DNA from 3 places in the Mycobacterium shinjukuense genome. Region 3 is predicted to be linked to each of the others. Evidence: predicted binding sites of a transcription regulator. Region 3 holds the regulator's gene; each other region holds the start of a gene.
What was found. Region 3 encodes LexA, which represses DNA repair genes until DNA is damaged. Its sites were predicted from a motif close to CGAACANNTGTTCG; they were not measured.
Positions count from the first base shown of each region.

Region 1: a site for LexA is predicted at 1,928-1,941, ahead of G6N20_RS07600 (HNH endonuclease signature motif containing protein). Genes of this name have one in related genera too.
Region 2: a site for LexA is predicted at 1,585-1,598, ahead of cofD (2-phospho-L-lactate transferase). Genes of this name have one in related genera too.

Region 1 covers NZ_AP022575.1:1,700,197-1,703,469, reverse strand. Annotated here, with positions in the region: gene G6N20_RS07615 (type III polyketide synthase) at 1-284, shown strand, start outside; gene G6N20_RS07610 (cytochrome P450) at 267-1,550, opposite strand; partial or broken gene G6N20_RS07605 (ATP-binding cassette domain-containing protein) at 1,593-1,810, opposite strand; gene G6N20_RS07600 (HNH endonuclease signature motif containing protein) at 2,007-3,273, shown strand, end outside.
Region 2 covers NZ_AP022575.1:2,713,095-2,716,367, reverse strand. Annotated here, with positions in the region: gene G6N20_RS12295 (coenzyme F420-0:L-glutamate ligase) at 1-352, opposite strand, end outside; gene cofD (2-phospho-L-lactate transferase) at 349-1,344, opposite strand; gene G6N20_RS12285 (WhiB family transcriptional regulator) at 1,667-2,038, shown strand; gene G6N20_RS12280 (metallopeptidase family protein) at 2,075-2,494, opposite strand; gene G6N20_RS12275 (DUF3499 domain-containing protein) at 2,668-3,123, shown strand; gene G6N20_RS12270 (phosphomannomutase/phosphoglucomutase) at 3,217-3,273, shown strand, end outside.
Region 3 covers NZ_AP022575.1:2,288,386-2,291,658, reverse strand. Annotated here, with positions in the region: gene G6N20_RS10200 (sunset domain-containing protein) at 1-1,486, shown strand, start outside; gene lexA (transcriptional repressor LexA) at 1,505-2,239, opposite strand; gene G6N20_RS10190 (LysM peptidoglycan-binding domain-containing protein) at 2,427-2,909, shown strand; gene nrdR (transcriptional regulator NrdR) at 3,073-3,273, shown strand, end outside.

The DNA.
Region 1 (3,273 bases), 590 kb from region 3:
TCCTGGGCGCGCATCGGCTGACCAAGGAGGACATCGGCGCCTGGGTGAGCCATCCCGGCGGTCCCAAGGTCATCGACGCGGTCACCACCAGCCTCGAGCTGCCTCCGGAGGCGCTCGAGCTGACCTGGCGATCGCTGAGTGAAATTGGCAACCTGTCGTCGGCCTCGGTGCTGCATATCCTGCGCGACACCATCGCCAAACCGCCGCCCAGCGGCAGCCCCGGGCTGATGCTGGCGATGGGTCCCGGATTCTGCGCGGAACTCGTGCTATTGCGCTGGCACTGAGCCGGCGATGTCGACGATCAGGCCAGGCCGCGGGCATAGGGCGGCAAGGTGGCCCGCGCGGACCCGCTGAGCCGGCAACCGAAGGGTGGTCCTGGCGACCAGGCGGGCGAGCATCACCGTCATCTCGGTGGTCGCCATGACCGCCCCGATGCACCGATGTAACCCGCCGCTGAACGGGATGAACTCGTGCGGCGCGGGCTTGCGGTAGTCCGGTGCCGCGGGGTCCCACCGTTGCGGCCGAAATTCGGTTGGGGCGGGCCATAATTCGGGCAGCCGGTGGGTGACGTAGGCGCTGAAGATCAGCAACCTGCCCGCCCGGATGCGGTGCCCGTCGAAGGCGAGGTCCCGCATCACCCGGCGGGCCGAGACGACTCCGGGCGAGTACAGCCGAAGCGTCTCGTGGACAACGCCGTTGAGGTAGGTGAGTTCGCCCAGGTTCCCCGGGGTGGGTGGTCGGCCGGCCAGCACGCGATCCACCTCGTCGGCGGCGCTCTCCCAGGCACCCGGCAGAGTCAGCAGCGTGTAGACCGCCCAGGCCAGCGCGCCGCTGGTGGTCTCGTACCCGGCGGCGATCAGCGAGACGATGGAATCGCGGATCTCGTTGTCGCTCAACGCTGGGCCCTCTTCGGAGCGGCCGGTGATCAACGTGGTCAGCAGGTGGTCGTCGGGTCTCGGTTGAGTGCGCGCATCGGCGACTTGGGCGTCGATGAGGTCATCGATGCGTTTGCGCGCGGCCATCGCCCGCCGCCAGCCGGGCGAGTTGAGCCGTTGCTGTAGCCGCATGATCTGCGGCGGCCGGTGGGTCAGGTCCAGCAGGGGCTGCAGTTGTGCACCGAGGAAGTCGGAGTGGATGGCCAGCCGCTGGCCAAACAGGCTCTCGGCGGTGCTGCGCCGCACCGCGGAACGGAACTCTTGGTAGAGGTCCAGCCGCTGTCCGGGATGCCAGCCGTCGATGACGGAGTCGACGGCGGACACCATAGTCTGCACGTAGTCCTGGATCTGCCGGTGCCGCAGCCCGGGGGCTACGACGCTGCGGCGGCGTCGGTGATCTTCCCCGTCGCTGACGATCAGCGCGGTCGGCCCGTCGACCGGAATCAGGCTTTCGAAGGTCTGCCGCCAGCTGAACGCATCGGCATTGGCGAACACGAACTTATTCGCCTCGGCGCCCAGCAGATAGGTGTAGCCGTGCATGCCGATTCCGGAGTTGATCACCGGGCCGCGGCGTCGATACAGCGCCAGCAGCGCTTCGCCGGGCCAATACGGCACCGTCCGATACCCATTCACTCGAGTGCCTCCGAGAGCTCTAATTAGCGCACCGACCCGCAAGCCGCCGCGGCGGGTGACTCGGTACCGTAGTCTGGTTGCAGTTGGCCGGTGAGCAGGTTTAGCAGGCTGGATTTGCCGTCGCCGTTTCGTCCCACGATGCCGATGCGCGCGCCGTCGTTCACCCCGAGTGTGACCGACTCGAATACCACCTGAGCGGGATATGCCAGTTGTACGGCCTCGGCTCTGAGCAGGTGCGCCACGGGGCCGACGCTACCGGTCTGGCGACGATGCGGGCCGGGACGGGCCGCTGAGGAGCCGTGCCATCGAACCCAACCGATCTCGCCAGCCGTGCACTTGTCGGGGGGTTCCGGTAGACTCGCACACGTGTTCGATAAACGGTTGCATGACTACTTCGAGCCTTCCGATACCCCGACGTCGCGGGGGTTGATCGAGCGGATGCGCGCCGCCGGGTGTGCCGAGGCGCAGGCGGCGGCGGCGCGGTTGGCGTTGATCGGGGAGTTGTTCGAGCTGCGCCGGGTCGAGCGCGGGGAGTGCGCGGATTGGGCGGTGGATACCTGGGCGGCGGTGGCCGCCGAGGTGGCCGCGGCGTTTCGGACGAGTTTGGCCCTGGCCGGCAGCTACCTGCACTATGCGCGGGCGATGCGGGAGCGGCTGCCCAAAGTCGGGCAGGTGTTTGTCGCCGGGGAGATCGATTACCGGATGTTTCAGACGTTGGTGTATCGCACCGATTTGATCACCGACCCCGAGATACTGGCGCGGGTGGATGCCGAGTTGGCGCTGCGGGTGGGCCGCTGGCCGTCGATGACCCAGGGCAAGCTGGCCGCGGCCATCGATCGGGTGGTGGCGGTGGCCGACCCGGATGCGGTGCGCCGCGCGCGTGAGCAGATCCGCGATCGGGAGGTGTCGATCTGGAATTCCGCGGACGGGATGGCCGACGTGCACGCTCGGCTGTATGCCACCGATGGCCAGGCACTGGATGCGCGGCTGAACGCCTTGGTGGCCACGGTGTGTGCCGGTGATCCGCGCAGCACAGATCAGCGCCGCGCCGACGCGCTGGGGGCGTTGGCCGCCGGGGCGGATCGGCTGGCCTGCCGCTGCGGTAGCACCGACTGTGCCGCCGAGGGGCGCCCGGTGTCGGCGGTGGTGGTTCATGTGGTGGCCGAGCAGGCCAGCCTGGAGGGCCGCGGCCAGACACCGGCAGCGCTGCTGGGCGGCGACGGGTTGATCCCGGCCGAGTTGGTGGCCGAGTTGGCCGCAACCGCCCGGCTGCAGCCGATCCTGGTCCCGGCCGGGCCGGAGTCGGGTTATCGGCCCTCGGCCAAGCTGGCGGCGTTCGTGCGGGCCCGGGATCTGACCTGTCGGGCGCCGGGTTGTGATCGGCCGGCCACCCACTGCGACCTGGATCACACCATCGCGTTCGCCGATGGCGGGGCCACCCATGCGTCAAATGTCAAGTGTCTGTGCAGATTTCATCATTTGATGAAGACTTTTTGGGGCTGGCAGGACAAACAACTGCCCGACGGCACCATCATCTGGACGCTGCCGGGTGACCAGACCTATGTCACCACCCCGGGCAGCGCGCTGTTGTTCCCGAGCCTGTGTACCCCCACCGGTGACCCGCCCGCACCCGAGCAGGCCCGGGCCGACCGCTGCGCGGAGCCCACCGCGATGATGCCGCGACGGGCCGGCACCCGGGCGCAAA
Region 2 (3,273 bases), 420 kb from region 3:
GTTCGGCGCGCCCGACGTTGGAGCCGTCCACCCCGGCGGCGGCCTGGACCAGTCCGAGCCGGTTCTCGGTGATCAACGTCTGGCCCTTGCGCGCCAGCACGCGCACCGACTCGTCGGCGACCAGCTTGCGGCGCAATCGGTCTCTGCGCTCGGTGTCTTCGGGTGCGGGCACCAGCCGGCCCTCGCATTTGGACACCACCTTGCTGGTGACCACCACGACGTCGCCGTCGCGCAGCCAGGGCGCGGCCGAAGCGACCGCGGCGGCCAGATCGTCGCCCGGGCGGAATTCGGGAAGCCCGGTGACCGGCAGGATCTCGATCGTGGCGGCGGAGCCGTGGTCGGGGCCGGTCACACCGCCACGCCCGCAACATCCAGCCCGGCGCGAACCATCTCGGCCGTGGCCGTGGGGTCGCGCATCAGCAGTGGTATCGATCGCACCGTCACTCCGTCAATTTCGGCTTTCACATCAGCCTTGTCGCCGTCGTGCACCAACCAGCAGTCCAGTATGCCGGTGGCGGCGCGCGCCCCGTAGTGCCGGCCCACCGCCTCCGCGGTGGCGGCCACCCCGATCGCCGAGAGACAGGTATCAGCCATGCCGCGCAACGGCTTTCCGCCGATGATCGGTGAATAGCCGACGACCGGCGCGCCGGCCGACCGCAACGCCGCGCGGATCCCGGGGATGGCCAGGATGGCGCCGATGCTGACCACCGGGTTGGACGGCGCCAGCATGATGACGTCGGCGTCGCCGATGGCTCTCACGGCGTCGGTTGTGGCGCTGGCCTTTTCGGCTCCAACGTAGGCGAAGCCGTGCGTCGGCAGCTGGGCGCGATGGCGCACCCACCACTCCTGGAAATGGATCGCCTTGCGGGTCTCGTCGACGGTGACCACCACGTGGGTTTCGCACCGGTCGTCGCTGGCCGGCAGCAACCGCGCGCCCGGTTGCCAGCGGTCACACAGCGCGGCGGTGACCTGCGACAGCGGATAGCCGGCCCGCAGCATCTGGGTGCGCACCAGATGGGTGGCCAGATCGCGGTCGCCGAGTTCGAACCAATCGGGCTGCACGCCGTAGCGCGCGAGTTCCCCCATGGCGTGCCAGGTTTCGTCGCGGTGGCCCCAGCCGCGCTGCGGGTCGACGCCGCCGCCCAGGGTGTACATGCAGGTGTCCAGATCCGGGCAGACGCGCAGCCCGTGGATCCAGGCGTCGTCGCCGATGTTGACGACGGCGGTGAGCTGGTGATCCGGCCCGGGGTGGCGGGTGGCAAACTGGCCCAGTCCCAGCAGCCGCTGGACCCCGAGCAGGAAGCGGGCCCCGCCGACTCCACCGACCAGCACGGCGACCTTCACATCGCAGGACAGTACCGTCCGGGCGGTGACGGATCGCGGGCCGTGGCGTTTGCAAACGATGGCTGTGACGAGTTGCGCTCGGACACGCCGGGGCCGAACCGCAACAGAAACGCGGAATTTCTATCACGAGATGGTATGGAAATGGGTCGCAATGCTTGACCGCGGTCCCCAACCCGTGTCTAATCACATCAGTGTCATTTCCCGGTTGGCCGGCCGGTTTCGGTGTCGCAGACCGAGATTCGATCACTTGTTCGAATTGGGTTGACTGTACATCAAAACAGTGGGAAACCATTCACTACCAATCGAGTGAGGAGGCGCAGGCATGTCCTATGAGCACCTTCGGGGTGTAGTGGGGGGCATACCGCACACCGTCGCCGGCGCGGCGCGAGTGTCGCCCATCTCGGCCGGCCGGCCCCATCTGAGCTTGGTCCCCGAGGCGCCCAACGCATTCGAACCCGAACCGGAGCCGGTGCCCAGTGACCAATGGCAGGACCGCGCCCTGTGCGCGCAAACGGATCCGGAAGCGTTCTTCCCGGAGAAGGGCGGGTCCACTCGGGAGGCCAAGAAGATTTGCATGGGTTGCGAGGTGCGCCACGAGTGCTTGGAGTACGCCCTGGCTCATGACGAGCGGTTCGGCATCTGGGGAGGGCTGTCCGAGCGGGAACGTCGCCGCCTCAAACGTGGCGTCATCTAACGGGACTGACCGGGTCACCCGGTCATAGGACAGGGATTAGTCGTCGATCGTCGGGTCGATCACCTCGGGGTCGACGTCCAGGTAGGTGGCCACCTGGGCCACCAGGATCTCGTGCAGCAGCTCGCCAAGCTCGATAGTGTCTTTCGCCCGTCGCTCGATTGGCTTGCGAAACAAGACAATTCGCGCCCGCGTGGCATTGCCGCGGACGTCGACCCCGGCCGGGATCAAGCGCGCCAGCGCGATCGGCCCGTCGGCGATAACCTCGGGTGGCCACTGCACGCTGTCGGGATCCTTGGCGGCGATGCGGGGGATCTCGTCGACCGCGACATCCAGCTCCGACAACCGGTCCTTCCACCGCTCCTCGATGGGTTCGTAGGCCTCCAGCACCGCCATGTCGAACCGTTCGGCCCGGCTGCGCCACCCCGGCACCGTCGGCGGTAGCAGCGGACCGCGCATGTCACGGCCGCGACGGGTGGCGCGCCGCGACGCCGATCTGCCCCTTGACCGATCGCGCCGCGCCCAGCCGCGGTAATCGCCCACGCGCCGATGGTAACGGTTGCACATCCCGGCCAGAACCGATGCGCGTGTCCAGCGCTTCGACGGCGTTTGCGCACGATAGCCTTTCGGTCGTGAACGTACCCCGTCGCTGCTGCCGGCCCGGGTGTCCGCACTATGCAGTGGCAACGTTGACGTTCGTCTACTCGGACTCGACGGCGGTGGTCGGCCCGCTTGCCACCGCGCCGGAGCCGCATTCCTGGGATCTCTGCGTCGGCCATGCCGGCCGCATCACCGCACCGCGCGGGTGGGATCTCGTGCGCCACGCCGGGCCGCTGCCCACCCATCCCGATGAGGACGACCTGGTGGCGTTGGCCGACGCGGTGCGCGAGGGCGGCCCGATCGGGGGATCCCACGCGGGGGCGTTGGTGGGCGTGTCGGGTGCTGCGCATACCGGGTTCGGCGACCCTTTCGGTCACCACACCGGCACCCACGCCACGGCACCCAACGGTGGCGCGTTCGGCCCGGCTGAGCATCGCTCCGGCCGCCGGCGCGGACATCTGCGGGTATTGCCCGATCCGGCCGACTGAGCACCGAGGCCCACCGCTGCGGTCCCCGGCCTCGACGGGCGATTAGGCTGGCGGCCAAGAGGCGAACACATCCAGGTCGTCAGGAGCGCTCGCATGCCTTGGCCCGCCGCGGCTGTCCACCGTGTGATCAAGGCGTATGACGTGCGTGGG
Region 3 (3,273 bases):
CCCGTACCCGATCGGGGGTGACGGCATCGCCCAGGACTTCGTTGGTGGCAAGGTGTTTTTCAGCCCGGCCACCGGTGCCAACGCCGTCGAGGGTGACATCCTGCAGAAGTATGAGTCGCTGGGTGGGCCGGTTGGCAGCGACCTGGGATTCCCGATCGCCAACGAGTCTGACGGCGGCATCACCCCGGCCAGCCGGATTGCCGCGTTCTCCGCGGCCGACAAGCCGGTGATCTTCTGGACGCCCGACCATGGCGCGTTTGTGGTGCGCGGCGCGATCAAGGCCGCGTGGGACAAGCTCAAAGGTCCCGTCGGTAAGCTCGGTGCGCCGGTCGGGGACCAAACCGTGGACGGCGACGTGGTCTCGCAGAAGTTCACCGGCGGCACAATCTCGTGGAACCGCGCGAAGAACACGTTCACCACCGAACCGGCGAACCTGGCGCCCCTGCTGTCGGGGCTGCAGGTGCCCGGGCAGAACCAGCCCAGCACCACGGCGGCGGCCCCGCCCGCCACGAAGTTCACCTGGCATTGGTGGTGGCTGGCGGCGGCCGGTGCGGCGGTGCTGCTGGTCGTGCTGGCCGTGCTGGCCGTGGTTGGGTTGCGGAGGCGTCGCGCCGCCCAGCCGGCCGCCGCCCACGAGCCCACCCATGATGACCTGGGCGGCTATGAGGAGGGCGCCGAGGGGCACTGGCCGCCCCACGACGACGTCGATTTCGGCGCGGAAAACTTTCCCCCCAGCCAGTCGCGTCCGGTTGAGCGGGCGGCGCCGGATGTCGGTGCCGCTGCGCGGGTCAGCTGGCCGCGAGGTGCCGGGACCGCCATCGGTGTGGCCGAAGAGGTCTCCGGTGGTGGCGCCAGCGACCTACTGTCCGGGTTCGACCAGGGCTTCGGGTTGGAGGCGGAAGACTCCGATGCGGTGGACACCACGCCCATCGGGTGGCGCGCCGATATTTCCGAGGCCGTGGCCGCGGAACCCTTTGTTCCCGAATCGGTGGCACCCGAAGAATTCGCGCCGGAAGCCTTCGCGCCCGAAGCCGTCGGACCAGAGGCCGTTCCGGAATCAGCGGGCCTGGAGACCGCGTTTCCGGACACCTTCTACCCCGGTGGCGTCCCGTCGGAAGCCGCTGGTGGGGACGTCGTCATTGCGGATGCGGCCGTTCCGGAGGTGCGGACTACTGGGCGCCACGCCGCCGCCGAGCCGGCGACGTACGGCGAAGCGGCGGCCGCAGTGCCCGGCCATGAGGCGGTCCCGGAAGCCGCTCCACCTCCCGCGGCCGCACCGGGGCGGCGCCCGGCCGCGCGCCCGACGATCCACCTGCCGCTGGCCGACGACCCGTACCGGGCGCCGGCCGGATATCCGATCAAGGCCAGTGCCCGGTACGGCTTGTACTACACGCCCGGCAGTGCGCTCTACCACGACACGCTCGCCGAAATTTGGTTCGCCAGCGAAGAAGCCGCGCAAGCCAACGGTTTCGTCAAAGCGGACTAGCCGCGACCCCAGGGCGCGTCACACCTTGCGGATCACCGTGACGACCTTGCCCAGCACCGTCGCCTCATTGCCGGGGATCGGATCGAAGGCCGGGTTGTGCGGCATCAGCCACACCTGACCGCCCGCCCGTTTGAACGTCTTGACGGTGGCCTCGCCGTCGATCAGGGCTGCCACGATGTCGCCGTTGTCGGCGACGTTCTGCTGTCGCACGACCACCCAGTCGCCGTCGCAGATCGCGGCCTCGACCATCGAGTCGCCGACCACCTTGAGCAGGAACAGCGTCCCCTCGCCGACCAGCTCACGCGGCAGCGGGAACACGTCTTCGACGGCCTCCTCGGCAAGGATCGGGCCGCCGGCGGCGATGCGCCCGAGGACGGGAACATAGGTGGGTTCCGGCAACGCATCCGAGCCGGCCACGTCGGTGAGCACGGCGGCCGCGGCCGCCGTGCCGCCCTCGGCGCCGCGCACGTCGACGGCCCGGGGCCGGTTGGGGTCCCGACGCAGGTAGCCCTTGCGCTCCAGGGTGCGCAGCTGGTGAGCCACCGAGGACGTCGATGTCAACCCGACAGCGTCGCCGATCTCCCGGATGCTCGGCGGGTAGCCGCGGGTGGTGACCGAGGTGCGGATGACGTTCAGGATGGTGCGCTGCCGCTCGGTCAGTGAGGAATCCGCGCGGCCGGCCGGTTGCGCGCCAGCGGCCGCCGCGTCAGGGGCCGCCCCGTGAGGGGCTGAGGTGTCCTTGCCGTCGCTCATGGCATTGACTGTAGCCCCATCGCGGCCAAGAATCAAACATGTGTTCGACGGCGTGTCGCGCCGGCGGGGCGTGTCGGTGGCGCGGTTTAGCGTGGTGACCGTGCGACACACGTCGATCAAATGTTCGGCTATCGAACGCATGGTCGACTATGGTCGAACACACGAGCGATCGACCGAAGGGACCGTCATGACACTCATCCACGCAGCGCCGTCGCGCGCCGGGCGCGCGTCACACCCCAACCGCGCGCCGCGCGCTGGCCGATTCGGCCAGCCCGGCTCGCGAAGGCCGCATCCGTCTCGGCCGGGCGGCGGCCCGCTGTGCCACCGCGGCACCGGTGTGCCGATGTCGGCCGGTTGTCATCGCCGGCATCCCGTCAGCGCGCTGACCACCCTTGGACTGGCCCTGCTCGCCGCGCTGATCACCCTCTGGCTCGGGTTGGTGTCGCACCTCGGCGCGGTGATCGACGGCGGTTCCTCCGATTCGTTCACCGGGCTACCCGACAGGCTTGCCGTGGTGCGGGTGGACGCGGGGGAGTCCCTGCAAGACGTGGCGGCCCGGGTGGCGCCCGAGGCCCCGGTCGGTCGGGTGGCCGAGCGCATCCGCGAGCTCAACGCGCTGGATTCCACGACGCTGGTCGCGGGTCAGACGCTGATCGCCCCGGTCGGCTGAAGGTGGGGCGGTGTCCGGCGAAAACCGCGCTACCGCACCGTTCCTCGGTGATCATGGCGTCGAGCGCGGATGGATCGCGACAGCGTTGGCCCTGCGGCGCCGCGTCCAGGTACCCTCGGAGGCGTCTGCGATACCGGGATGTCGACATGGCAAAGGAGCGGCGATGCACTGTCCGTTCTGCCGGCATCCCGATTCCCGGGTGGTCGACTCGCGGGAAACGGATGAGGGCCAGGCCATTCGGCGCCGCCGGTCGTGCCCCGAGTGTGGACGCCGGTTCACCACGGTGGAGACCGCGGTGCTGGCCGTGGTCAAGCGCAGCGGGGTCACCGAGCCGTTCAGCCGGGACAAGGTCATCAGCGGCGTG